4 regions of the Arthrobacter sp. R3-55 genome follow, and region 3 is predicted to be linked to each of the others. Evidence: riboswitches for the same ligand, from Rfam matches in the RefSeq annotation. Region 3 holds a riboswitch; each other region holds the start of a gene.
The links. Region 3 has a riboswitch for thiamine pyrophosphate ahead of thiO (glycine oxidase ThiO). Riboswitches for the same ligand answer to the same signal wherever they lie in the genome.

Region 1: another riboswitch for thiamine pyrophosphate. It lies ahead of M1D51_RS09215 (bifunctional hydroxymethylpyrimidine kinase/phosphomethylpyrimidine kinase); the one in region 3 lies ahead of thiO (glycine oxidase ThiO).
Region 2: another riboswitch for thiamine pyrophosphate. It lies ahead of thiC (phosphomethylpyrimidine synthase ThiC); the one in region 3 lies ahead of thiO (glycine oxidase ThiO).
Region 4: another riboswitch for thiamine pyrophosphate. It lies ahead of M1D51_RS02500 (ECF transporter S component); the one in region 3 lies ahead of thiO (glycine oxidase ThiO).

Annotation. Positions count from the first base shown of each region.
Region 1 covers NZ_CP096423.1:1,967,083-1,973,041, forward strand. Annotated here, with positions in the region: gene M1D51_RS09210 (Rne/Rng family ribonuclease) at 1-1,983, shown strand, start outside; TPP riboswitch at 2,120-2,218, shown strand; gene M1D51_RS09215 (bifunctional hydroxymethylpyrimidine kinase/phosphomethylpyrimidine kinase) at 2,209-3,735, shown strand; gene rplU (50S ribosomal protein L21) at 4,104-4,412, shown strand; gene rpmA (50S ribosomal protein L27) at 4,475-4,738, shown strand; gene obgE (GTPase ObgE) at 4,896-5,959, shown strand, end outside.
Region 2 covers NZ_CP096423.1:1,883,488-1,889,446, reverse strand. Annotated here, with positions in the region: gene trmD (tRNA (guanosine(37)-N1)-methyltransferase TrmD) at 1-80, opposite strand, end outside; gene rimM (ribosome maturation factor RimM) at 81-635, opposite strand; gene M1D51_RS08800 (RNA-binding protein) at 768-1,010, opposite strand; gene rpsP (30S ribosomal protein S16) at 1,012-1,431, opposite strand; gene M1D51_RS08790 (hypothetical protein) at 1,666-2,103, opposite strand; gene M1D51_RS08785 (VOC family protein) at 2,205-3,077, opposite strand; gene M1D51_RS08780 (amidohydrolase family protein) at 3,153-4,232, opposite strand; TPP riboswitch at 4,317-4,424, shown strand; gene thiC (phosphomethylpyrimidine synthase ThiC) at 4,420-5,959, shown strand, end outside.
Region 3 covers NZ_CP096423.1:1,539,024-1,544,982, reverse strand. Annotated here, with positions in the region: gene M1D51_RS07290 (4a-hydroxytetrahydrobiopterin dehydratase) at 1-223, opposite strand, end outside; gene M1D51_RS07285 (thiazole synthase) at 257-1,054, opposite strand; gene thiS (sulfur carrier protein ThiS) at 1,058-1,294, opposite strand; gene thiO (glycine oxidase ThiO) at 1,346-2,566, opposite strand; TPP riboswitch at 2,561-2,679, opposite strand; gene thiE (thiamine phosphate synthase) at 2,707-3,387, shown strand; gene M1D51_RS07265 (ferritin-like fold-containing protein) at 3,422-4,090, opposite strand; gene M1D51_RS07260 (TM2 domain-containing protein) at 4,245-5,195, shown strand; gene M1D51_RS07255 (RNB domain-containing ribonuclease) at 5,307-5,959, shown strand, end outside.
Region 4 covers NZ_CP096423.1:513,408-519,366, forward strand. Annotated here, with positions in the region: gene M1D51_RS02480 (monovalent cation/H+ antiporter complex subunit F) at 1-96, shown strand, start outside; gene mnhG (monovalent cation/H(+) antiporter subunit G) at 86-475, shown strand; gene M1D51_RS02490 (DUF4235 domain-containing protein) at 554-814, opposite strand; gene M1D51_RS02495 (NUDIX hydrolase) at 851-1,540, opposite strand; TPP riboswitch at 2,045-2,181, shown strand; gene M1D51_RS02500 (ECF transporter S component) at 2,259-2,879, shown strand; gene M1D51_RS02505 (ABC transporter ATP-binding protein) at 2,879-4,432, shown strand; gene M1D51_RS02510 (energy-coupling factor transporter transmembrane component T family protein) at 4,429-5,223, shown strand; gene M1D51_RS02515 (GNAT family N-acetyltransferase) at 5,220-5,819, opposite strand; gene M1D51_RS02520 (penicillin acylase family protein) at 5,878-5,959, opposite strand, start outside.

The sequences.
Region 1 (5,959 bases), 430 kb from region 3:
GGCAACGTATACCTGGGCAAGGTCCAGAATGTCCTGCCGTCCATGGAAGCTGCCTTTGTGGACATCGGACGCGGCCGCAACGCCGTCTTGTACGCCGGTGAAGTCAACTGGGATGCCGTCAACCTCGAAGGCCAGCCGCGCCGGATCGAGAACGCCTTGAAGTCCGGCGACTCTGTGCTGGTCCAGGTCACCAAGGATCCCGTGGGCCACAAGGGTGCCCGCCTCACCAGCCAGATCTCCCTCCCCGGCCGGTACCTGGTGTACGTTCCCGGTGGTTCCATGACCGGCATCTCCCGCAAGCTTCCCGACGTCGAACGCAACCGTCTCAAGCGCATCCTGAAGGACCGCTTGCCCGAAAACGCCGGTGTCATTGTCCGCACTGCTGCCGAGGGTGCATCCGAAGAAGAACTGACCCATGACATCAACCGTCTGCGTGCACAGTGGGAAGGCATCGAAGGGCAAGCGTCTTCCACCAAGGTCCTGGCTCCTGAACTTCTCTACGGCGAACCGGACCTGACCATCAAGGTGGTCCGTGACGTCTTCAATGAGGACTTCTCCAAACTGATCGTTTCCGGCGATGACGCCTGGGACACCATCGAGGCCTACGTAACGTACGTTGCCCCTGACCTGGTGGGCCGGCTCGAGAAGTGGACCAAGGACCAGGACATCTTCGCTGCCTGGCGCATTGACGAGCAGATCCACAAGGCGCTGGAACGCAAGGTGTTCCTCCCGTCCGGCGGTTCGCTGGTCATTGACCGCACAGAAGCCATGACCGTGGTGGACGTCAACACCGGCAAATTCACCGGCAGCGGCGGAAACCTCGAGGAAACCGTCACCAAGAACAACCTTGAAGCTGCCGAGGAAGTTGTTCGCCAGCTCCGCCTGCGTGACATCGGCGGCATCATTGTCATCGACTTCATTGACATGGTCCTTGAATCCAACCGCGACCTCGTCCTCCGCCGCATGGTTGAGTGCCTGGGTCGTGACCGTACCAAGCACCAGGTGGCCGAAGTGACCTCCTTGGGCCTGGTTCAGATGACCCGTAAGCGCATGGGTACCGGCCTCCTGGAGGTCTTCGGGGAGCAGTGCGAGCACTGCGCCGGCCGCGGCGTGGTGACCCACGACGAACCCGTGGAGCACCGCCGGGCCAACGTCGTGGCCGCTGAGCACCACCGTCCCCATACTGAAACGCAGCAGCCCACAGCCCGGACTGAGCGCAAGCGCCGCCGTGGAAAGGGCGGGGGACAGGCCATCGCGGAAGCCCCGGCTCCGGTCCACACCGCACCGGCCGCGCCTCCTGCCTCCACCGAACCGCAGGATCCGGCCCGGCAGGCCAAGGCTGAGGCAACCCGGGCTGCACTGGCTACGATTGCCGCTGCCGCCCATGCCGCCCACCTGCATGACGACGAAGTTCACCGCGCCGAAGAGCAGGCACGGGAGGCCGGTCAGCACCAGGCACCGGGTGATTCTGCAGCCCGGAGCGAGTCCGGCGGGCAGGGCGCCCGCGAAGCAGACCAGGACGCCGGCCGGGATTCACGGTCGACGCCGGTCCTGCGTTTTGGTGGCGAAGAGGTTGCGTTGCCGTTCGGGGAACACCATGAGGAACCACCGGCAGCCAAACCGGTGATGAGCCTGGACCTTCTGGCCGAAGCCTTTTCCCACCTCGGTGCGGCTCCTGCCGGGAACCCCGAAGAGGTCCTCGCTCCCAAGGCGGCCGAAGCTCCGCAAACCGGCGCGTCGAAGCCTGCCGAAGTGGATCCGGAAGCTGCTGCGGCCTCAAAGTCCCGCCGAGGACGTCGTAACCGCAGTGCGAGCCGGGCCCAGGGTGCGGCCAATGAAACCAGCGTTGAACACCACGAGGTCACTGCTTCGGCAGCGAGTGGAACGGCACACGAGGCCAAAGCACCTTCCGAGCCGGCCAAGAAGGCTCCGTCCGCGGAGCCCATCATCCTGGGCGTCGGCGTACCAGCTTCGGAGCTCTAGCACCTGATCCGCAAGGGCCCTGCAGTAACCGTCACAGGCGGGTATTGCGGGGCCCTTTGCTGTGCGCTCTCAACGGTCATATCCGGTCTTCAGCGTGGCGCAGTTGCCGGGCCAGGCTGCTGCCCGGCTACGCTGGTGGACTGACACGGGGTGCCGGGCATTGGGCCAGGCTGAGATCCAGACCCGTTGAACCTGTCCGGTTAGCACCGGCGAAGGGATGTCCCCATGACGGTATCGTCGTATCCTCCTGTGTATCCGCTGGCTGTTTCCGGACCGGAGACGCCCCGTGTACTGAGCATCGCGGGCTCCGACCCCTCCGGTGGTGCCGGTATCCAGGCTGACCTGAAAAGTATCGCTGCCCACGGCGGCTACGGCATGGCGGCCATCACCGCACTGACCGCCCAGAACACCCTGGGCGTCAGTGCTGTCCATGTTCCCCCGGTGGATTTCCTGCGCAGGCAATTGGAAGCCATCAGTACGGACATCGCCATCGATGCCGTCAAGATCGGGATGCTCGGCGATGCAGCGGTTATTGACGAGGTCCGCAGCTGGCTCGAGGAGGTTCGTCCCGCCGTCGTGGTCCTGGACCCGGTGATGGTGGCCACCAGTGGCGACCGACTCCTGCGCGCCTCCGCCGAGACGGCACTGCGTGCCCTCCTTCCCTTGGCCGACCTGATCACCCCCAACCTGCCCGAACTCGCCATGCTGTTGGGGGAGCCCGAGGCAGTTGACTGGGCTTCGGCCCTGAACCAGGGCAAACGCCTCGCTGCTGAGTGCGGCAATACGGTCCTGGTCAAGGGCGGGCACTTGGCGGGGGCAGAATGCCCGGATGCATTGGTCAACACCAGTGGACTCCTGCGTCAGGACGTTATTGAGGTCTTTGGACCCCGCGTGGAGACGAAGAACAGCCACGGAACAGGGTGTTCGTTGTCCTCGGCCCTGGCTACTGTCCAGGCGCGCACCGGCGATTGGGAGTCTTCCTTGCGTGAGGTCAAGCCGTGGCTGCTCAGGGCCTTGCTGCATTCGGACAGTCTGGACGTCGGCCGCGGAAGCGGGCCGGTTCACCACTTCCACCACCAAAAGGTGCTCAGGCCGGGGGATTTCGCTGCTGCGCTCTGGAAAGAGGCCACGCCGGAGCTCGAGGCAATCTACAAGCTCAGCTTCATCGACGGCCTGAAAACGGGAGACCTCCCCGAAGAAGCATTTAATTACTACTTAGCCCAGGACGCCATCTACCTCAATGGATACTCCAGGGTCCTGGCGCGTGCTGGAGCCCTTGCTCCTACCGAGAAGGAGCAGCTGTTCTGGGCCAAAGCGTCGCAGCAGTGCCTCGAAGTAGAGTCCGAACTGCACAGGAACTGGCTCAGCACCCGGGAGGCGTCATCGGTGACCGGACCGGTCACGAAGTCCTATGTGGACCATTTGCTGGCGTCCTCTGCCACCGGCAGTTACGCCGTGCTGCTCGCGGCCATCCTGCCGTGCTACTGGCTGTACGCGGAGGTCGGCCAACAGCTTCATGGGGCGTTCCTGGAGGCAGGGGCCCCGGCAGGGCACCCCTACGCCGACTGGCTCAGGACCTACGCTGACGAAGACTTTGCCGCTGCCACAAGGAATGCGATCAATTTCACGGATGGCGCTGCCGCGGCAGCTTCGGAGGCAGAGCGGGCAGCCATGGTGGAGGCTTTTACGTGGTCCTGCCGGTACGAAACTGCGTTCTTCGATGCTCCAAGGCTCTTCGCCGGACTGTCCTGACGAGGGGCACTGATTGCCGGATATCAGCGCTGTCACAGCGCGTCGCGGGCAAAATCGCGTTAATTGGGCCCAAACCCTGTAGGCTGTATGGGCACGGTGCCGGGAGAGTCCGTTACAACGGGTGATGCAAGTCACGTGGTAGCCTCCGGACCCGGCCTCATTTGCAGCTGAAGGTCAAACTAGCGTAATCTTGATCTTCGGTGCTTACGCCAACACTTGGGTTATGCCCCTTGGAATTGTTCATGGGATGACTCGCGGACTTCGATCAGAAGTCCACGGCGTTGAGGCACAGCGCGAACCAAGCCCGATTCCGGTTCAGGTTCCGCACGCAAATTTAGTTATAAACGTCGAGAGAAGTGAGTACCCAAGTGGTGTACGCGATTGTCCGCGCAGGCGGCCGCCAAGAAAAAGTTTCCGTTGGAGACTACGTAACGCTTAACCGCGTCCCCGGTGGAGCCGGCAGCACGCTTGAGCTGCCCGCCTTGCTCCTGGTTGACGGCGAGAAGGTCACCTCCGCAGCTGCGGAACTGGCCAACGTCAAGGTGACGGCTGAGATCCTTGAGGACCTCCGTGGTCCGAAGATCGTCATCCAGAAGTTCAAGAACAAGACCGGCTACCGGAAGCGTCAGGGTCACCGTCAGGAACTGACCAAGATCAAGATCACCAGCATCGCGTAACTCTCGTTACCCGCTGTTCAGGTTTTTCAGTTTCCCCAGAAATTTAGAGGCAGGCATTTCACATGGCACACAAAAAAGGCGCGAGTTCCACTCGCAACGGTCGTGACTCCAACGCACAGTACCTGGGCGTCAAGCGCTTCGGTGGTCAGGTAGTCTCCGCAGGCGAGATCATCGTTCGCCAGCGTGGCACGCACTTCCACCCCGGTGCAGGCGTCGGTCGCGGTGGCGACGACACCCTGTTCGCCCTGCAGGCAGGTGCGGTTGAGTTTGGTACTCGCCGCGGCCGTCGCGTAGTGAACATCGTTGCTGCTGCAGCTGCAGAGTAACAACAAGTTCTGAACCGGTGGAGCGGGCCAAAAATGGCCCGCTCCACCGTTCTTTTAACCGCATTACAATCGACTAGGGCGCTTTGGGCGCACTGGTTTTTGCAACAACGCTGGCAACAGCAACAAACGCTGTAAGGCAGCAAATGAGGAGATTCACGTGGCGAGCTTTGTAGACCGGGTAGTACTGCACGTATCCGGCGGAACCGGCGGCCACGGCTGTGTCTCTGTCAAGCGGGAGAAGTTCAAGCCGCTCGGTGGCCCTGACGGCGGCAACGGCGGTAACGGTGGCGATGTCATCCTTCGCGTGTCCGCCCAGACCACCACCCTGCTTGACTACCACCACGCACCCCACCGCCACGCCACCAATGGTGGCCCGGGCATGGGTGACTGGCGAGGCGGCAAGAACGGCGAGACCCTGATTCTTCCGGTCCCTGATGGCACCGTGGTCAAGACCAAGGACGGCGAAGTCCTGGCTGACCTCGTGGGCGAAGGTACTGAATATATTGCTGCTGCAGGTGGCCAAGGCGGCCTGGGCAATGCCTCCCTGTCCTCGCAAAAGCGCCGGGCTCCCGGTTTCGCGCTGCTCGGCATCGAAGGTGAATCCAGTGACATTGTCCTGGAGCTGAAGTCCATCGCGGACATCGCGTTGGTTGGCTTCCCGTCTGCCGGCAAGTCCAGCCTGATCGCTGCCATGTCTGCGGCCCGGCCGAAGATCGCCGATTACCCCTTCACTACCCTTATCCCCAACCTTGGCGTGGTGCAGGCCGGCGAGGTCCGCTTCACCATTGCCGATGTCCCCGGTCTGATCGAGGGCGCCAGTGAGGGCAAGGGGCTTGGGCATAACTTCCTGCGCCACGTTGAGCGCTGCGCCGCACTGGTGCACGTTCTCGACTGCGGAACCCTTGAATCGGATCGCGATCCCTTGTCCGACCTCGCCATCATTGAGGCGGAGCTGGAGAAGTACGCGGTTGATATGAGCTATGCCGGTGTTGACGGCGAAGTAGTTCCCCTGAACGAGCGCCCCAAGCTTGTTGTCTTGAACAAGGTTGACCTTCCGGATGGCAAGGATATGGCTGAGTTTGTTCGTCCGGACCTGGAAGCACGGGGCTACCGTGTCTTCGAAGTATCGGCGACCAGCCATGAGGGGCTGCGCCAGCTCGGATTTGCCATGGCGGAGATCGTCAAGGCCGCTCGTGATGCTGTGGCTGTGGCACCGCCCAA
Region 2 (5,959 bases), 340 kb from region 3:
TCCTGGCGGGCTTTGCCTATGAGCGAGAGCTCCAGCGGTGCAAGGTACTCCGGGAAGATGCTGACAACATCAATCCTCATTCAGGCTTCATCCCCTGCGCCGCCCTTGGGCTCCTCGGAGGAGTCGTCATTGACCTCAAAGAGACCGGCCGGCGGAGTGATCAGGATGTAGCCGTCCTCGACATTGACCTCGGGGACAATCTCCTCGACGAAGGGCACCAGGATTTCCTTGCCGTCATCCGTCTTGACCATCAACAGGTCCTGGACCGGCATGGTGTTGAGGGCGGCAACCTTGCCAACTACCTGCGAGCCAACCCGGGCCTCGAGGCCCACCAGTTCATGCTCGTACCAGCCTTCGTCGTCGTCCTCGTCGTCAAGCTCTTCGGTCTCGATGAAGAGCTTGGCACCACGGATGACTTCGGCCGCGTTGCGGTCTGCGATCTCGTCGAAACCCAACAGCAGGATGTCCTTGTTCCACCTGGCGCTGCGGATGGTCAACGGGCCTGCCGAGGCGGGCTCCACGATGAACTCGGTTCCTGGCACGAAGCGCTCGGCCGGTGCGTCGGTCAGTACCTGGACGGTCACCTCGCCGCGAATGCCATGGGGTTTGCCGATCCGGGCCACCTGGAGCTGCATGGGTTCCTCTGAATTCTTCTTATGCCCGCGCCCGCCGGGCAGCCACGGTTCTGAAATGGTGGATAAAGCAATCCGGCCCCTCCACCATATTCGGTGAAGGGGCCGGACTTAAGACAAGCAGTGCTGAGCGCGTTACCGGCGACGGTCGGTGTCGACGACGTCGACCCTGACCTGCTCGCCACCAGCCAAGGCTGCAACCACAGTGCGCAATGCGCGTGCGGTGCGTCCTTGACGGCCGATCACCCGTCCGAGGTCCTCCTGGTGAACACGCACCTCAAGGGATTCCCCGCGGCGGTTGTTCTTGGCACTGACCTTGACATCCTCAGGGCTGTCAACGATCCCACGGACCAAGTGCTCGAGCGCTTCTGCCAGCAACTTACTCAGCCTCGGTGGTCTCTGCTTCAGCCTCGGCCGGAGCTTCGGCTTCGTCCTTCTTGGCCTTCTTGGTGATGGCTTCCGGAATGATGACGGAACCCTTCTCCGGTGCTACGAAGGCTTCCTTCGGAGCTTTGGTCTTCAGGGTGCCTTCCTGGCCCGGGAGGCCCTTGAACTTCTGCCAGTCACCGGTGATCTTGAGGATCGCGGCAACCTGCTCGGTCGGCTGGGCGCCAACGGAGAGCCAGTACTGGGCGCGCTCGGAAGCGACCTCGATGTACGACGGCTCTTCGGTGGGGTGGTACTTGCCGATTTCTTCAATGGCACGGCCATCGCGCTTGGCGCGGGCATCCATGACGACAATGCGGTAGTACGGTGCGCGCATCTTACCGAAGCGCTTAAGGCGAATCTTTACGGCCACTTTTGTGGTCACTCCTGTTTCTGAAACGAGGTGAACCCGACGTTCTGCACCCGTGGGGCGGGCCATACTGGACGGTTCGAAGGACAAGATACGTGCACGGAGAGAGGGGCCGCACCGATCGAGTACCTGTCTATTGTGCCAGATGCCCGGAGCAAATACGACTTACGCCACCTGGGTCCGTGTGTTGTTGCTCACCCGAGGGTGGAAACTGGGGCCCGAGCGCGGGCCCGGGTGCTATTCGGACCAGACGTAGAGGCCGGAACGTTCAACCTTCTCGACGTCGGTTGCCAGGGCAGCCAACTGTTGAACGTACTGGCGGGATTGGGCGGCATCAAAGGGCATGTCGTCCTGGGCAGCCCAGGCGGCAGCAACGTCGTCGAGGACGTTGGAGTCACCTTCGCTCTCATAGGTCAGCAGTTCGGCCAGCGCACGCACCATGGCCTCGGGGACTCCGAGGAGCGCGTCACTGGTCACATCAACCAGGGCAAGTTCATAATCAGCACCCGCTGCGTGGACCGCTTGGCCCGCGAGGTCGCCCAACTGCTCCACTTCGAAGTCAGTGATGCCGTCAATCCTGACGGCGGGGCCGGCGACGTCGGCGCCCTTGTCCAGGGCAGCTGCCCTCTTGAGTGCTTCATCGTGGGTGGCAACAAAAATTTCGGCAAAGCCCATGGAAAGTACTCTCATTCCTTCGTGCTGACGGGGCGGCGGCACACAACCCGAATGGTTCCGTGCCGTCACTGCCCAGCCTAGTGCAGCAGATGCGACGCGGCTTAGCGAACTGCGACCCGCAACTTGTTCCGCCACGGATCCTCAAAGTGAAGCTCGGCACCGGTGTGATGATTCTCCACGCCTGCAACCTTCAAACGATCCGCCAGGGCGGCTACGTCCTCGGCACCAGGGACTTCAATGAGCACTTCCCCCAGACCCAGAGTGTCCTTCCGGGGGCCGGCACCACGGCTGTTCCAGACATTCATGGCCATGTGGTGGTGATAGCCGCCGGCGGAAACGAACAGCGCCTGACCATGCCAGCCCGCGGTCCGCTCAAAACCAAGGGTTTCCACATAGAAGCGCTGGGCAGTTGCGACGTCACCTACCTGCAAGTGGACGTGTCCGATTCCCGCCGCCGCCTGGTGTTGGCCGGTCACCGCAGCTTCGTTGAGGTGCTGTTGGAGGAATCGCTGCGGCGGCAGGGCCACATTGTCCATCACCACGCTCTTGCCGTCCCACTGCCACAGTTCCCGCGGCTTGTCATAGTAGAGCTCAATGCCATTGCCCTCGGGGTCTGTGAAGTAGAACGCTTCGCTGACCAGGTGGTCGGCGCTGCCCGCAAAGGCGCGGGGCTCGTATTCGGCGGCGGTAGCGATCGTCGCGGCCAGGGACGGCTGGTCTTCGAACAGGATGGCCGTATGGAACAGACCCGCCTCCCCGCGGCCTGGAATCCGGAGGCCGGACGCCGGAGCGAGATGCACCACCGGCTTCCCGACGCGCCCAAGATACAAACCGCCGTCCTGCTCGGCCACGATTTCCAGGCCAAGGGCCCGCTGATAATAGTCACTCATGACCTTCATGTCGCCAACCTTGAGCATTACCGTGCCCATGGTGAGTTCAGCCGGCAGAAGATCCTGGCTCAATGGTGTGGTCATGCGAAGCTCCTGTTTCCGCGGTGCCGCCTATCGACACCTTCTACAGACTAAATTACTTGAAGCTTCAATTTATTCCTAACGAACCAGTGAACCACGAAGAACAATGTGTTGGAGGCGGGAAACACTCTCCAGCCGGAGCCGCGGATCCTCGGAACACAGCACGACGTCGGCGCTCGCCCCTTCGCTGATCCCTTCGGCTCCCAGCCACTCACGGGCGCCCCAGGTTGCGGCGTCCAGGACCGCCGCCGGCGGCAGGCCGGCGTCGTGCAGTTCTTTCATCTCATCGGCGATCCTGCCGTGCCTGATCACACTGCCGGCATCCGTGCCCGTGTAGATTGACACGCCCGCCTCAAAGGCCTCCAGCACACGCTCGCGCCGCCGCTCCCACAGACGCATCATATGGTCCGCGTAGTCGGGAAACTTCGGAGCAGCCTGGGCGGCAATATCGGGGAAGGTGGCGATATTGACCAGCGTGGGAACGATCGGCACGGACTGCTCCACCAAGCGGGGAATGTGCCGCGGCAGCAGGCCCGTTGCATGTTCAATGCAATCAATATCGGCATCTAGCATGTGGTCGATGGTGTCCTCGGCAAAGCAGTGCGCGGTTACCCTGGCGCCCTCATCGTGGGCGGCGGAGATGGCGTCCTTCACGATGTCGGCCGGGAACGAGGCGGCGAGATCGCCGTGGCCCCGGTCAATCCAGTCCCCCACCAACTTCACCCACCCGTCACCGTCCCGGGCTTCCTTCCGAACCGTCTCGACGAGATCGCCGGGTTCGATTTCGTGGCCCAACCCACGGATATACCGCCGGCTCCGGGCAATGTGCCGGCCCGCCCGGATCAGCCGGGGCAAGTCTGTACGCTGCTGGACCCATCTGGTGTCGCTGGGAGACCCGGCGTCGCGGATCAACAGCGTACCGGCGTCGAGGTCGGCCCGGGCCTGGGCAAAGGTGGCCTGCTCGCCAACGGCGCCGCCCACTCCCAGACCAATGTGGCAGTGAGCGTCAACAAAACCCGGGAGGACCCAGCCATCCAGTACACGGTCCGGCGCCTTCGCGGGACGGACAAAGGTCAGGATGCCGTCCACGGACCACATCCCGTGGCGTTCCTCGCTGCTCGAGACGAGCACGGGTCCGGAAAATTCGATGGTGGCCATGGAAAAAGCCTAGTCTGCCGCAGTGCCTTGAAGGTTGGTGCACGCATGTGACTGGGTGCCTGTTGGCAGCTGTGGTAGCTTCGTCTACGACCACACGGGTGCCCTTGCAGGGGCTGAGATCGGACTGAAGCAGTCTGCGACCGTTGAACCTGTCCGGGTAATGCCGGCGAAGGAAGTGAGTAATCCTTTGAGCACCACCAAAACACAGCACAGCCCTGCCCAAAATGCGGTTGGATCCGCGACCCAGGCCATGAAGTCCCATTCCTTGGCCTACCGCGAGGATAAGGAGAACGGAATCCGGGTTCCCTTCACGGAGATCGCGCTGGAACCTTCCCCGAACGGCAAAGCCAACCACCCGTTCCAGGTGTACCGCACGGCAGGTCCCGGCAGTGACCCCATCATGGGATTGGAACCATTCCGCGCTGCCTGGATCGAGGACCGCGCAGACACCGAGGCCTACTCCGGGCGGCAACGAAACCTGCTCGATGACGGAAGGTCCGCGGTTAGGCGCGGGGAAGCATCAGCGGAATGGAAGGGCGCGAAACCAGTGCCTCGACGCGCCGTCGAAGGTAGGACCGTCACGCAGATGCACTATGCCAGGCAGGGGATGGTGACTCCTGAGATGCAGTTCGTCGCACTGCGGGAAAACTGTGATGTTGAGCTGGTCAGAAGCGAAGTAGCCGCGGGGCGGGCCATCATTCCCAACAACATCAACCACCCCGAGTCAGAACCGATGATCATCGGCAAAGCCTTCCTGGTGAAGATCAATGCCAACATCGGTAACTCGGCAGTTACCAGCTCCATCGCAGAAGAAGTGGACAAGCTGCAGTGGGCTACACAATGGGGTGCCGATACCGTCATGGACCTTTCCACCGGTGATGACATCCACACCACGCGGGAGTGGCTGATCCGCAACTCCCCTGTCCCGATCGGGACCGTCCCCATCTACCAGGCCCTGGAAAAGGTTAACGGCGAAGCCAACAAGCTGACATGGGAGATCTTCCGGGACACCGTGATGGAGCAATGCGAGCAAGGCGTGGACTACATGACCATCCACGCCGGCGTGCTGCTGCGCTATGTGCCCCTGACGGCCAACCGGGTGACCGGAATCGTCTCCCGCGGCGGGTCGATCATGGCCGGCTGGTGCCTGGCGCACCACCAGGAAAACTTCCTGTACACCCACTTTGACGAGCTCTGCGAAATTTTCGCCCGCTACGACGTCGCCTTCTCCCTGGGCGACGGCCTGCGACCGGGTGCGATCGCCGACGCCAACGATGCCGCCCAGTTTGCCGAATTGGACACCCTGGCCGAGCTGACGCAGCGGGCGTGGGAGTTCGATGTCCAGGTCATGGTGGAAGGACCGGGCCATGTGCCGTTCCACCTGGTCAGGGAGAACGTGGAACGGCAGCAGGAACTTTGCAAGGGAGCTCCGTTCTACACCTTGGGACCTTTGGTCACCGATGTAGCCCCTGGCTATGACCACATCACCTCAGCCATCGGTGCCACCGAGATCGCCAGATACGGGACTGCCATGCTCTGTTATGTGACGCCCAAGGAACATTTGGGCCTTCCAAACAAGGATGACGTGAAAACGGGCGTCATCACCTACAAGATCGCAGCACATGCCGCCGACCTCGCCAAGGGCCATCCCGGGGCCCATGAACGCGACGATGCGCTGTCCAAGGCCAGGTTCGAGTTCCGTTGGCGCGACCAGTTCGCCCTCTCGC
Region 3 (5,959 bases):
GGGACACATACCGGACGTGGACCCTGTTGTAGCGCCATTCCAGATCGGGATGGTGGTTCTGTTGTTCAGCGATGTCTCCCACCGCGGCAATAAGTGCCAGCGCCTTGGCCGCCGTCGGGGTTTTGTAGACGGTCACCAGGCCGTCCTGGTATTTCCAATCGGGAAGCCGCAGGAGGGCGGCGTCGATTTCTGCTTGTGTCAGGTGGTCCTTGCTTCCAGCCACGTCCGCTCCTTCGCCCGAAGATCCTGCCAGGCGCTAGAGGAACTCTGCCCGGCCCTCCATGGCCGATGACGCCAAAGCGTGCTCACGCCGCGGAATCCGTCCTGCCTGCCTGGCCAGCCTACCGGCGATCACAGCGTGCTTGAAGGCCTCGCCCATCTGCACCGGATTCTGCGCCCGTGTCACTGCGGTGGCCAGCAGCACTGCGTCGCAGCCCAGTTCCATGGCAAGGGCGGCATCGGAGGCGGTCCCGATTCCTGCGTCGAGCACCACGGGGACTGAGGCCCGGGAGACGATGAGTTCAATGTTGTGCGGGTTCAAGATACCCAGGCCTGTTCCGATCGGCGAGCCAAGTGGCATCACCGCGGCGGCCCCCAGATTTTCCAGGCGCAAAGCCAGAACGGGGTCGTCATTGGTGTAGGCGAAGACTTTGAATCCGCGGTTGACCAGTTGCTCTGTTGCCTCAACCAGTTCCACGGCGTCGGGAAGGAGCGTGTGTTCGTCGGCGATGACTTCCAGCTTCACCCAATCAGTTTCCAAGGCTTCCCGGGCCAGTTCCGCAGTCATCACTGCGTCCTTGGCTGTGAAGCAGCCTGCGGTGTTGGGCAGCACGCGGATGCCGTGGTCCACCAGCAGCTGGAAAAGCGATCCCGTTTCCGCCGGTGAGTAGCGGCGCATGGCAACGGTGGTGAGCTCAGTCCCCGAGGCCAGGAGCGCCGCGCCCAGCCCATCCAGGCTGGGGGCTCCCCCGGTGCCCATGATCAACCGGGAGCCGAGGACGACGTCGTCGATCACCAGGGCGTCCGTGCGGACCTCTGTATTTGCTGTTGTCATGATTCAGCCTCCTTGGACTGCTGTTACCAGTTCGAGTTCGTCTCCGTCGGCGAGCGCCGTTGCAGCCCATTGGCTCCGCGGCACCACTTCGGAGTTACGGGCGACGGCGACACCCAGCTTGCCGCCGTCGGCCGCCTGTCCGCGGTGGTCCAGGACCCGGCCCGTGACGGCGGTGACCACGGTGCTGACCGATGCGTCATCGGCCACTGCGTGATCGGATCCGTTGAGTTTGATGTTCATGCTGTTTCCTTGTTCTCGAGATTAGGGCGGCGCAGGTTCATTGATGGCCCATCAATGAACCCGCGCTGCACTGAAACGGTCCGGGCGGAAAGCTGCCCACCGGTGGTCTGACGAGCCGTTAATCAGCTCACCCACGATCCGTGCCGCTGCGGGCGTCAGGAGGACTCCGTGCCGGAAGAACCCCGTGGCGATCACCAGGCCGTCAACATCCCCGGTGGGACCGGCTGCCCGCCCCAGCAACGGAGCGTTGTCCGGTGTTCCGGGGCGTGCCCGGGCTGTTGCTTCGAGCAGTTCGAGTTCGGCCACTGCGGGGACCAGTACTTGGGCGTCCCGCAGCAGCTGGTAGACGCCGCCTGCTGAGACCGCCTGGGAGGACGCTGACAATCCGTCCTCGCGCTGGGTGGCCCCGATGACCACGGTGCCGTCGTCGCGGGGCACGATGTAGACGGGCACTCCACGGACCATTCCGCGGACCGTGGAGCTGAGGAGCGGCTGAAGGTGTTTAGGAACCCGAAGCCTCAGGATGTCGCCGTACACCGGGCGCACGGGCAGGGTCAGACCGTCCGGGAGTCCGGCCAGTCCGGCCGCTCCCAGCCCGTTTGCCACCACCGTTTCCGCGGCGAGGACAGTGCCATCACCCTCGATTTCCACTCCTGCTACGCGATCTCCGTCCCACAGCAAGCTGTTTGCCTTGGCAGTTACGGCATAACCGCCCGCGGCACCGTGGACCCATGTGGAGTCACCGGCGCAGTGGGCTGCCAACCCCGACAGGAGGCATGAGGCCAGCTTCCGGGGATCCACCTGGTGGTCCGCGGGAATATCGAAGGCGCTGGAGATCTGTGGACTGAGGAGTGGCTCGCGATCGCGGGCGTCGCGCAGGGACAACGGCTCAACCTCCAGGCCGGCAGCAAGCTGTACTGCCCGAAGATCTGCCAACGCCCGGCGGTCCGCGGCGTCGGCACCCACGGCAAGCGTCGGCGTCGTGCGGTATCCGGTGTCTTGCCCTCTGCTACCCAGGTTGGCCGCAAACGCCGGCCACAACCGGGACGACTCGAGCATCAGCTCCAGGAGGTCTTCCTCCTGGTAGTGCAGTTCGCTGACGGGGGCCAGCATTCCGGCGGCCGCGAACGTGGCTCCGGTAGCCGGTGCGGGATCGATCACCACCACTGAGCGGCCCAGCCGCCGGGCTTCGTCAGCGACGCCCAAGCCGATGACGCCGCCACCAATGACGGCAACATCGGCATGCATGGTGGTGTGGCGGGAATCTGCCATTCCGGTTTCCTTCCCTACGCCGGTACTAGCCGGATCAGGTCAAGCGGTCGGCGCTGAAGCCCTCTCAGCCGGACAGTCATATAACGGACGTCGCGGCTCCCGCAGTACGTGCCCAGTTTAGAGGAACTACTCTGGTTTCCATGACCCCGACTGACGCCCTCGCCACCGCCCGCCTGTATCTATGCACTGATGCCCGGAGACGGCAAGGCGATTTTGAAGACTTCGTTGATGCCGCCTTCGAAGGCGGAGTGGACATCATCCAGCTGCGCGACAAAACCTTGGAAGCTGCCGAAGAGTTGGAGTTGCTGGCGGTCCTGCGCGGAGTTGCCGAACGTCACGGACGGCTATGGGCCGTCAATGACCGCGCCGATGTTGCCAGTGTTTCCGGGGCTCCGGTGTTCCACATCGGGCAAAAGGACTTGCCTTTGGGGGTGGCTCGAACGTTGCTGCCGCAGCCCGCCATCGGCCTGTCCACCCACTCCCCTGAGCAGGTCAATGCGGCCATCGCAGCCTCCCCGGGCGATGGAGGCCTGGACTATTTCTGCGTTGGTCCCCTCTGGGCGACACCCACCAAACCCGGCCGTGAAGCTGTGGGATTGGACTTGGTCACATATGCCGCAGAAGCCAGCAAGCGTGCGGAGGAGACCACCGACGGCGCCGTGCACCTGCCGTGGTTTGCCATCGGAGGGATTGATCTCAGCAACGTCGAGCAGGTAGTGGCTGCCGGGGCCGGCAGGATCGTGGTGGTCCGTGCCATCACCGAAGCCACGGACCCGACGACGGCAGCGAAGTCGTTGCTGGAGGCGCTGGACGCCGCCTGATACAGGCAGTTCAGGCTTAGTCCCCGCCACGCCGCTATGCGGTGAGGCCCAGTCCCGTCATCCGGCGCGAGTGCCGCTCGGCCAGCTCGCCTGTCATTCTCTTGACTGACGCACGGGCGTCACCACCGCTTTTCAGTGTCGGGCCCAACTGTGGGTGCTCCATGCCCACCCTTTGCGCCTGCGTGAGCGCTTCCCCCACCAACCGGCGCCCCCACAACGCCAAGCGTGAAGCCAGCCGCGGGTCATCGGCCAAGGCCCGCCGCAGCAGGACACGAAGCACTTCCGTTGCTTGGTCAGGTGAAGCCACCCGCTCCACGAATTGCTGTGTTGCGGGGTCAAGGAAGGTGGCTACAGCGCGGTAGAAGTCCGAGGAGACGGTGTCGATGACGTAGGCCTTCATCACGGATTCGAACCAGTCCGCGGGTTTGGTGCGTTCATGGAAGTGGTCAAAGGAGCGTTGGAAGGGCATCATGGCCTCTTCAGGATCGAGGCCCATCTCTGTGAGCCGATCACTCAACAACGCGAAGTTTCCGTAGGCTCCGACCGCAATTTTGGCCAGCACCGATCTGTCGTGGAGGGTTGGAGCGAATCGGGAGTCGGATGAAAGCCGGCCGAAAGCGGACAATTCTCCGTAAGCCATGGCGCCCAGCAGTTCAGGCGCGAGTTGTCCCGCAGAATCTGCGACGTCCCGGGAAGTGCCCATGGTCCAAGAGTATCCCTGGCTATCCACAAGCCTCCCTGATGGTTTGCCGGCAGAGACGGGGGTGCTACTAGGCTTACTGGAAGTGAGTTGACCGTCCGGCCTGCCTGCGGGCCATGTGTCCTCCTCCTCGCACCCATTCCCTGAAGGATGATTCATGAGTAACCCCAGCTACCCGCCCATGCCCGACAACGGGAACGGAACTCCCCCAGTACCGCCTGCATCAGGTGCCTACGGCAACCAGGGCCAGTATCAGGGCGGACCGCCGTCCCCGTATCAGCCAGGGATCTCTTCCAGCCCTTACGGTGCACCCGGCACGGGCACCCCCGCCAAGTCCTTCATGGTCACCTGGCTCCTGTCCTTGCTTCTGGGTGGCCTCGGTGTCGACCGCTTCTACTTGGGCAAGATCGGCACCGGCATTGCCAAGCTGCTCACGGCGGGCGGGCTCGGCATCTGGTCCATCGTGGACCTCATCATCACGCTGACCGGCAATGCGCGGGACAAGGAAGGCCGCCCGCTGCAGGGCTATCCGGAAAATAAGAAGAAGGCGTGGATCATCACGCTCGTTGTCTGGCTCGTCGGCCTGATTCTTGGAATCGTGTCCACCGTGTTGTCCCTGACTTTGATGGCCGCTGCGGTCCAAGGACAGGCCAAGCCCGTCCCCGCCGCACCGTCGGCTTCGCAGGAAGCCCCGGCCCCGTCACAGGGCCCTGCCGGTGACGGCAACTCCTTCGAGGTCACGGTGTCCGAGGGCAACACCGTCAACGTCACCATCCTTAACACCGGGTACACCACCGAAATCCCGGAAATGGCTTACATGAAGCCGCTCAACGGCGGGTTCCTCCTGCTGGAGGTTTCCTGGGAGACCACCGCCGGCTCCAGCTTCGTCGCGCCCAGCAACTTCGACGCCTTCGACGCTGAGGGCAAAGAAGGCGACCGGATCTTCCTTGACGACAGTCTGGGCGGTCTTCTCTCCGGCGATGTCGCCGCAGGAGACATACAGCAGGGCGTCATCGCCTTCGACATCAAAAACGGTCCCACCACAGTGGTCATCAAAAATGACGTTGGTGACAAAGCAGCCAGCTTTACCCTGACCCCGGCAGGCTAAGTCCTTACCAGGTCAAACAGCTGTGCCAAGAGCCCGTTGCCCTCCGGTGGCAGCGGGCTTTTGCGTGCGGCTGCGAAGACTATCCGCCGTTTTCGGGCTAACCTGATTTTCGTGTCACATCATCGGATAGCGCCCAACGTCGACGACTCCTCGGACCAGCTCGCTGCAGCCCTTGCGGCCCTAAGGACGGAGTTGGAACTCCCCTCTGCGTACCCGGCCGAGGCGGTGGCGGAAGCTCAGCAGGCCGTGGAAAACCTCAGGTTGCCGGAGCAAGACCTGCGGGATGTCCCTTTTGTCACCATTGACCCTGCCACCTCCACAGACCTGGACCAGGCCCTGTTCATTGATCGCGCAGGAGAGGGTTACAAGGTCCTGTATGCGATCGCCGATGTGCCATCCTTCGTAGCTCCGGGCGGGGCTCTCGATGCCGAGACCCGGCAGCGCGGACAGACTTTCTATGCCCCCGACGGCCGCATCCCCCTGCACCCCGAGGTCATCAGCGAAAACGCCGGAAGCCTGCTGGCTGACCAGGACTGTGCTGCCTTCGTGTGGGACTTCGACCTCAACGCCGATGCTGAAGTGATGTCCGTGAGCGTCGCCCGGGCTGCAGTCCGGAGCCGGGCGAAACTGAGCTACAAGGGCGCCCAGCAACAAATCGACGACGGTACGGCCCCTCCGGTCCTGCAGCTCCTTAAGGAAGTGGGACTGAAACGGGTTGAACTGGAAAGGCAGCGTGGCGGCGCGAGCCTGAACATGCCGGAACA
Region 4 (5,959 bases), 1.0 Mb from region 3:
ATGTTGCTGGTGGCCCTCGCGGTGATCGGGTTCATTGGATCGGTGACCGTTGCACGGTTCGTCGCGGAACGGAGGGAACAGAGCAATGAGTCCTGACGCAACCGGCGTGGATGCCGTGATCGATGCCGTCACCGCTGTGTTCCTGGTGGTTGGTGCGCTGATGTCCCTGGGTGCTGCCATCGGTTTGCTGCGATTCCCGGACCTCATGAGCCGCATGCACGCAGCCACCAAGCCGCAGGTTCTGGGACTGTTCCTCATGCTTGCCGCGATCGGCCTCCAGATGCGGACGTGGTGGGTGTGGCCTGTCCTTCTGGTGGCATGGATCTTCCAACTGCTGACCGCACCGGTGTCCGCCCACATGGTGGGCCGCTCCGCCTACCGCACCAAGCACGGCCACCGCGAGATGCTCACGAAGGATGAACTCGAGGCCGTTGTGCAGCGGGCAGCTGCGGGGCAAGAGCCCACGGAACGTTAGAACGACGCGGGGTCACCTCCGGCCCTGAATCCCCTGAGGGATGGGCAGGAAGTGACCCCGCGTTGCTTCTGTTGGTGCCTAGACGATGTCGTGGGTCTTGGCGAAGCGTGCAATGGCGCGCTGAGTGCCCCTGCTCGCCAGGACTTGGATGAGCGTGCTGACGAAGGCCGAGATCAGGGCGAAAGTCAGTGCGGAACGCAAGCTCGTCTCCATGTCGTCATTGCCCAGGGGCGGCTTGTTGCCAGTGGCCTTTTCCCACCCTTTGTTGACGAGTTTTGTACCGACGAAGCCTGCTCCGAGGCTCACTCCGGTGCCCAGCAGCTTGAAGAAGAGGTTCATGCCCCCAGCCTAGCTGGCCGTGGGCCCACCCAAGCGCTAGCGGCGGCTTTCCCGCTCCTTCAGAAACGCAGCCAGCGAACCCGCCGGTGCCAGTACCGGAACGACCGCGTGTTCTGCGGACCACACAGCCTCAACGGTTTCAAACTCCGCAATTTCTTTGAGCAGGTAATACGTGGGCGGCATGAGCTTCAGGGTCCCGGCTGCTTCGGATTCCAGGATCTGATCCACGGGCATCCACAACGACTGCCACGCCTCCGTGGTTTGATGCCGGGGGGTAGCTTCCGGGGCCGGTTTGGCAACATAAAAATAGGTGTCAAAGCGCTTCGGCATGTCCGTGGGCGTGATCCAGTTGGCCCAAGGGCGGAGATCCGTGGCGCTGATGCTCAGCCCGGACTCCTCTTGGACTTCACGGATTGCGGCACTGAGGACCGTGCCGGCACGGGTGGGCGCCTGTGAATGGTCGGTGCCGATTGAGCTTGAATGCCAGGCGGCGGCGTGGCGTTCAAGCAGGTCCGCTGGGTAGTCCCAGCCTGACTCGTCCGCAGCATCCACCCGGCCTCCCGGGAAGACCACCATTCCGGCCGCGAAATCCATGGTGCTCACCCTGTGCTGGACGAACGCTTGGAGACCACCGGGTGCATCGCGGAGCAGGATGACGCTGGCAGCGAGCCGGGGTTCGGATACATCAGTGGGAAGGGGGAGGTCGTGCTGGGGAAGGTCAGTCATGGAGGTGCCCCTTTTGCCGCGGTGGATTCTGCTGGTTCATTCTCTCAGGTCGGGTTGTGGGGTCTGGTGTGCGTGCTAGTTCCCGGGGGTGGGGCGCAGAGCGGGCCTCGCAACGTAGGGGGTGTTGTTGTGGGGCCTGGTGTGCGTGCTAATTCCCGGGGGTGGGGCGCAGAGCGGGCCTCGCAACGTGGGTGGGTGTTGTTGTGGGGCCTGGTGTGCGTGCTAAATCCCGGGAGTGGGGCGCAGAGCGGGCCTCGCAACGTAGGGGGGGTTGTTGTGGGGCCTGGTGTGCGTGTGAGATCCCGGGGGTGGGGCGCAGAGCGGGCCTCGCAACGTGGGTGGGTTTTGTTGTGGGGCCTGGTGTGCGTGTGAGATCCCGGGGGTGGGGCGCAGAGCGGGCCTCGCAACGGGCACGGGCAGAGCCGATTGTGACCGCATTCCGGCAGGGGGCCAGCGCCGGCAACACGCCCAGGTGTAAACTGAACCAGCCCATCAGGGCAGATTTGATAACGACAGGGGAGCGCCGCCGTCGTTCCTTGCAGAGATGCAGGTGACGCGAGGGCGCTGAGAGTGCGGACAGCCGCAGACCCTCGAACCTGATCCGGTTAGTACCGGCGCAAGGGAGTCGAGCTTCTCAGAGTGTCCGGAAACGGGCGGCGCAAGCCGATCCCGGGATCCGGGGAGCACTTTCCCCTCCTGTAACCTCAGGAGGCAGAAAATGACCACGGTAAACGTGAAGAAGACCAGTTATAACTGGCGTGTTGTAGACATTGTTGTGGCGGCCTTGATCGCCATTGCCGGCGGCGTGATCTTCTGGGCCTGGTCCCAGGGCGCTGCTCTGGTGTCCATCCCCATGAACGCGACATATCCGCCCCTGACAGGCTTGATCGCCGGTGGTTGGATGATCCCCGCAGTGCTGGGCATGCTCATTATCCGCAAGCCAGGGGCAGCGCTCTTCTGTGAAGCTGTTGCGGCTACAGGGGAGCTCATCATGGGTTCGCAGTACGGCACCACGGTACTCATCTCCGGCGTTCTGCAGGGTCTGGGTGCCGAGCTCATCTTTGCCGCTTTCCGGTACAAGAAGTTCAACCTGCCGGCTGCCCTCCTTGCCGGCGCCGGTGCGGGCCTCTTTTGCGGTCTCAACGACTCCTTCCTGCCTTGGGGCTGGAACATTGCCTACGAGGCCGTCGACAAACTGGCCTACATCACCTTCACCACGATTTCCGGTGCAATAATCGCCGGCGCACTGTCCTGGATCGCCACCCGCGGCCTGGCAAAGACCGGCGTGCTGAGCTCCTTCGCATCGCGCAAGGCCGCTTCGGAGCCAGTCTTCAGCTGATGTCCGCCACGCAAAGCGGCACGGTGAGGCCTGCCGCCATCTCAGCTGAGGGCTGGGGTTGGCGGCATGCCGGCCGGGCCCAAGCCGCCGTTCAAAGCCTCGATCTCCGGATTGAACCGGGAGAGCGCGTGCTGTTGCTGGGGCCTTCGGGTGCCGGCAAGTCCACGCTCCTGCATGCCCTTGCCGGCGTGCTGAGCGATGAGGAAGACGACTCTGACGAGACCGGCTCCCTGCTGATCGACGGTGTTGCGCCCCGCGAGCAACGTGGGCGCGCAGGGCTGATGCAGCAGGACCCCGAGACGCAAGTGGTGCTGTCCCGGGTGGGTGACGACGTCGCTTTCGGCGCGGAAAACCTTGCCGTTCCGCGCGAGGAGATTTGGTCCCGCGTCCATGAAGCGCTCGACGACGTCGGGTTGCGCACCGCTGCCGGCGGCGGTTTGCCACTGGATCACCCGACGGCGGCACTGTCCGGAGGCCAAAAGCAGCGCCTTGCGCTTGCCGGTATTTTGGCGATGCGCCCCGGCCTGATCCTCTTGGACGAGCCGACGGCCAACCTGGATCCGGCCGGAGTGCTGGAAGTCCGTGATGCTGTTCGGCGCTGCCTGGATAAGACCGGTGCCACCTTGGTGGTTGTGGAACACCGGGTGTCCGTATGGAAGGACCTGGTGGACCGGATTGTGGTCCTGGCGCCTGGGTCAACCGCCGGCGTCCTCTTGGACGGCCCACCGGACCAGGTCCTGTCCGAAGCCCGCACCATGCTGATGTCGGCCGGTGTCTGGGTGCCGGGGTACGTTCCTGCAACCAGGGGCCGCCTGAACCAGCCCGACACCGCGCAGCTTCTCCTGGCAACCCAGGATCTGGCCGTGTCCCGGGAAAAACCGCGGCGCAAGGGCTTCAAAACCATACCGCCCGTCCCCGCGCAATCCGGGATCAGTGCACAGGTCAGGGCAGGCCAAGCCCTGACGGTCACAGGACCGAACGGTGCCGGCAAGTCCACTTTTGCGCTCACATTGGCCGGTCTTTTGGCGCCGGTGGACGGTACGGTGAGTGCCGCCGTCGAGCTTTCCGAGGGTGCGGGTATTGACCCGTTCAAGTGGAAAGCGGAGCAGCTGATCTCCCGTATCGGCACGGTGTTCCAGGAACCGGAGCACCAGTTTGTCACAGGCAACGTGCTGGACGAATTGATGTTTGGTCCCAGGCATTTGGGCCACGGTGAGGAACGCGTGGACGAGCTCCTGGAGCGGCTGCGACTCACACACCTGGTGGATGCCAACCCCTACACGCTCTCCGGGGGCGAGAAGCGGCGGCTTTCGGTGGCCACGGTCCTGGCTGCGCACCCCAAGGTCCTGGTGCTCGATGAGCCAACGTTCGGCCAGGACGCCAATACCTGGGCCGAGCTGGCGTCCTTTCTTTCGGAGCTGTTGGATGCCGGTACGGCGGTGGTGTCCGTGACCCACGACCAGGAATTCAGTGCAGTACTCGGAGGCACGGAACTGCGGCTCGGCCCGATCTCCCAAGGTGAGGCCACGCATCAGGAAGCGGGTGCGGCGTGAGGGACGCTTTGAACATTCGCGGAAACCACGCCCTGCTGACCCGCGCCAACCCCTTGGCCAAGTTCGTGTCGGTCTTCCTGATTTCCCTGGTGCTGGCCTTGTCCATCGACTGGGTATCGGCGTCAACAGCACTCCTTGCGGAACTGGCGCTCTTCCCGCTGGCCGGCCTCACTGTACGCCTTTTGTGGCAGCGGGCCTGGCCTTTGATCATGGCGGCAGCGATTGGCGGCTGGAGCACGGCGATCGTGGCGGCGGACAGCGGCGCTGTACTGCTCGACGTCGGACTCTGGTCCATCAGCGAAGGTTCCCTTGAACTGGGGCTGGGTTTCATGCTGCGCGGTTTGGCGATTGCCTTACCGGCGATCCTGCTGATGACCTGCACGGACCCGACTGATCTGGCCGATGCGCTGGCGCAAAAGGCCAAGCTGCCGCACCGATTTGTCCTGGGCTCCCTGGCAGCCATGAGGCTGGTGGGCCTGATGGCAGAAGAGTGGCAGACAATCGGCATGGCCCGCCGCGCCCGTGGTGTCGGTTCCCAAGGCAGCCCGTTCCAACGGTTGAAGGCTACTCTCGGCCAGAGCTTCGGGTTACTGGTCCAGGCCGTGAGGAGGGCGTCGCGTTTGGCGGTGACCATGGAAGCGCGCGGCTTCGGCGGCGGGCAGCGAACCTGGGCACGCGAATCCACGTACTCACTGCTGGACGTATGGGTGGTCCTTGGCGGGCTTCTCATCGCCGCCGGTGCAGTGCTCGCAGCCGTCGGCGCGGGAACCTGGAGTTTCGTCTGGCGCTAGCGGGCCTGCTGCTCCTGGATCTCATCAAAGCCTGCCCTCGTCAGGAATCCGAGCTGGGCTTCCTTCTCGGCGAGCTGGATGATGGGGCCAAGCTCAAAGCAGGTAGCTTCCAAACGACGGAGGGCTTTGGCATTGCGGGAGTCGGGCTCCACCACAATACGGTCCTTGCCGGGCAGGGAGAACATGTACTTGATCAAGGACGTGCCAAGCCGCGGGGTGAAGTGTGGGATGGGCCGGGTAGCCGGTGCCAGCAGCAGGTGCATGCCGATGTCCGCCTCCCGCGCGGGGTAGGCCTCGCCCACGGGATCGTGCAGTGGCTCGTAGGTCTGGAAAAGGGCCAGCGGTTCCCCATCAAGGATGGCCAGGAACGCGTGGTGGGTCTCCAAGGAGTCCAGGAACTCGTAGATCCCTTGGACTTCCTCGCGGGAGTTTTCGGTCATTCCCCAGAACTTGGCGCGGGGTTGGGTGACCCATTCGAAGATGAGGTCAATGTCCTCGGCGGGAACCAGCGGGACGAGCCGCAGCGCGCCCCATCCTTCGAGATCTTCGGAGTAGACGGTGGCTCGGACAGAGAAGTCCTGGGTAACGGTGGTCATGGCTTCCTTCGGGGCTGATGCGGGGCTGATGCGTGCTTGATGCGTGGAGCGGAATGGGTCAGGGCGTGTCTTTGGCCAGAAGCGACCAGTCGGTCACCACGGGTGTGAGTTCTCCGGCGGTCCAGAGCGGTAGTTGGTCG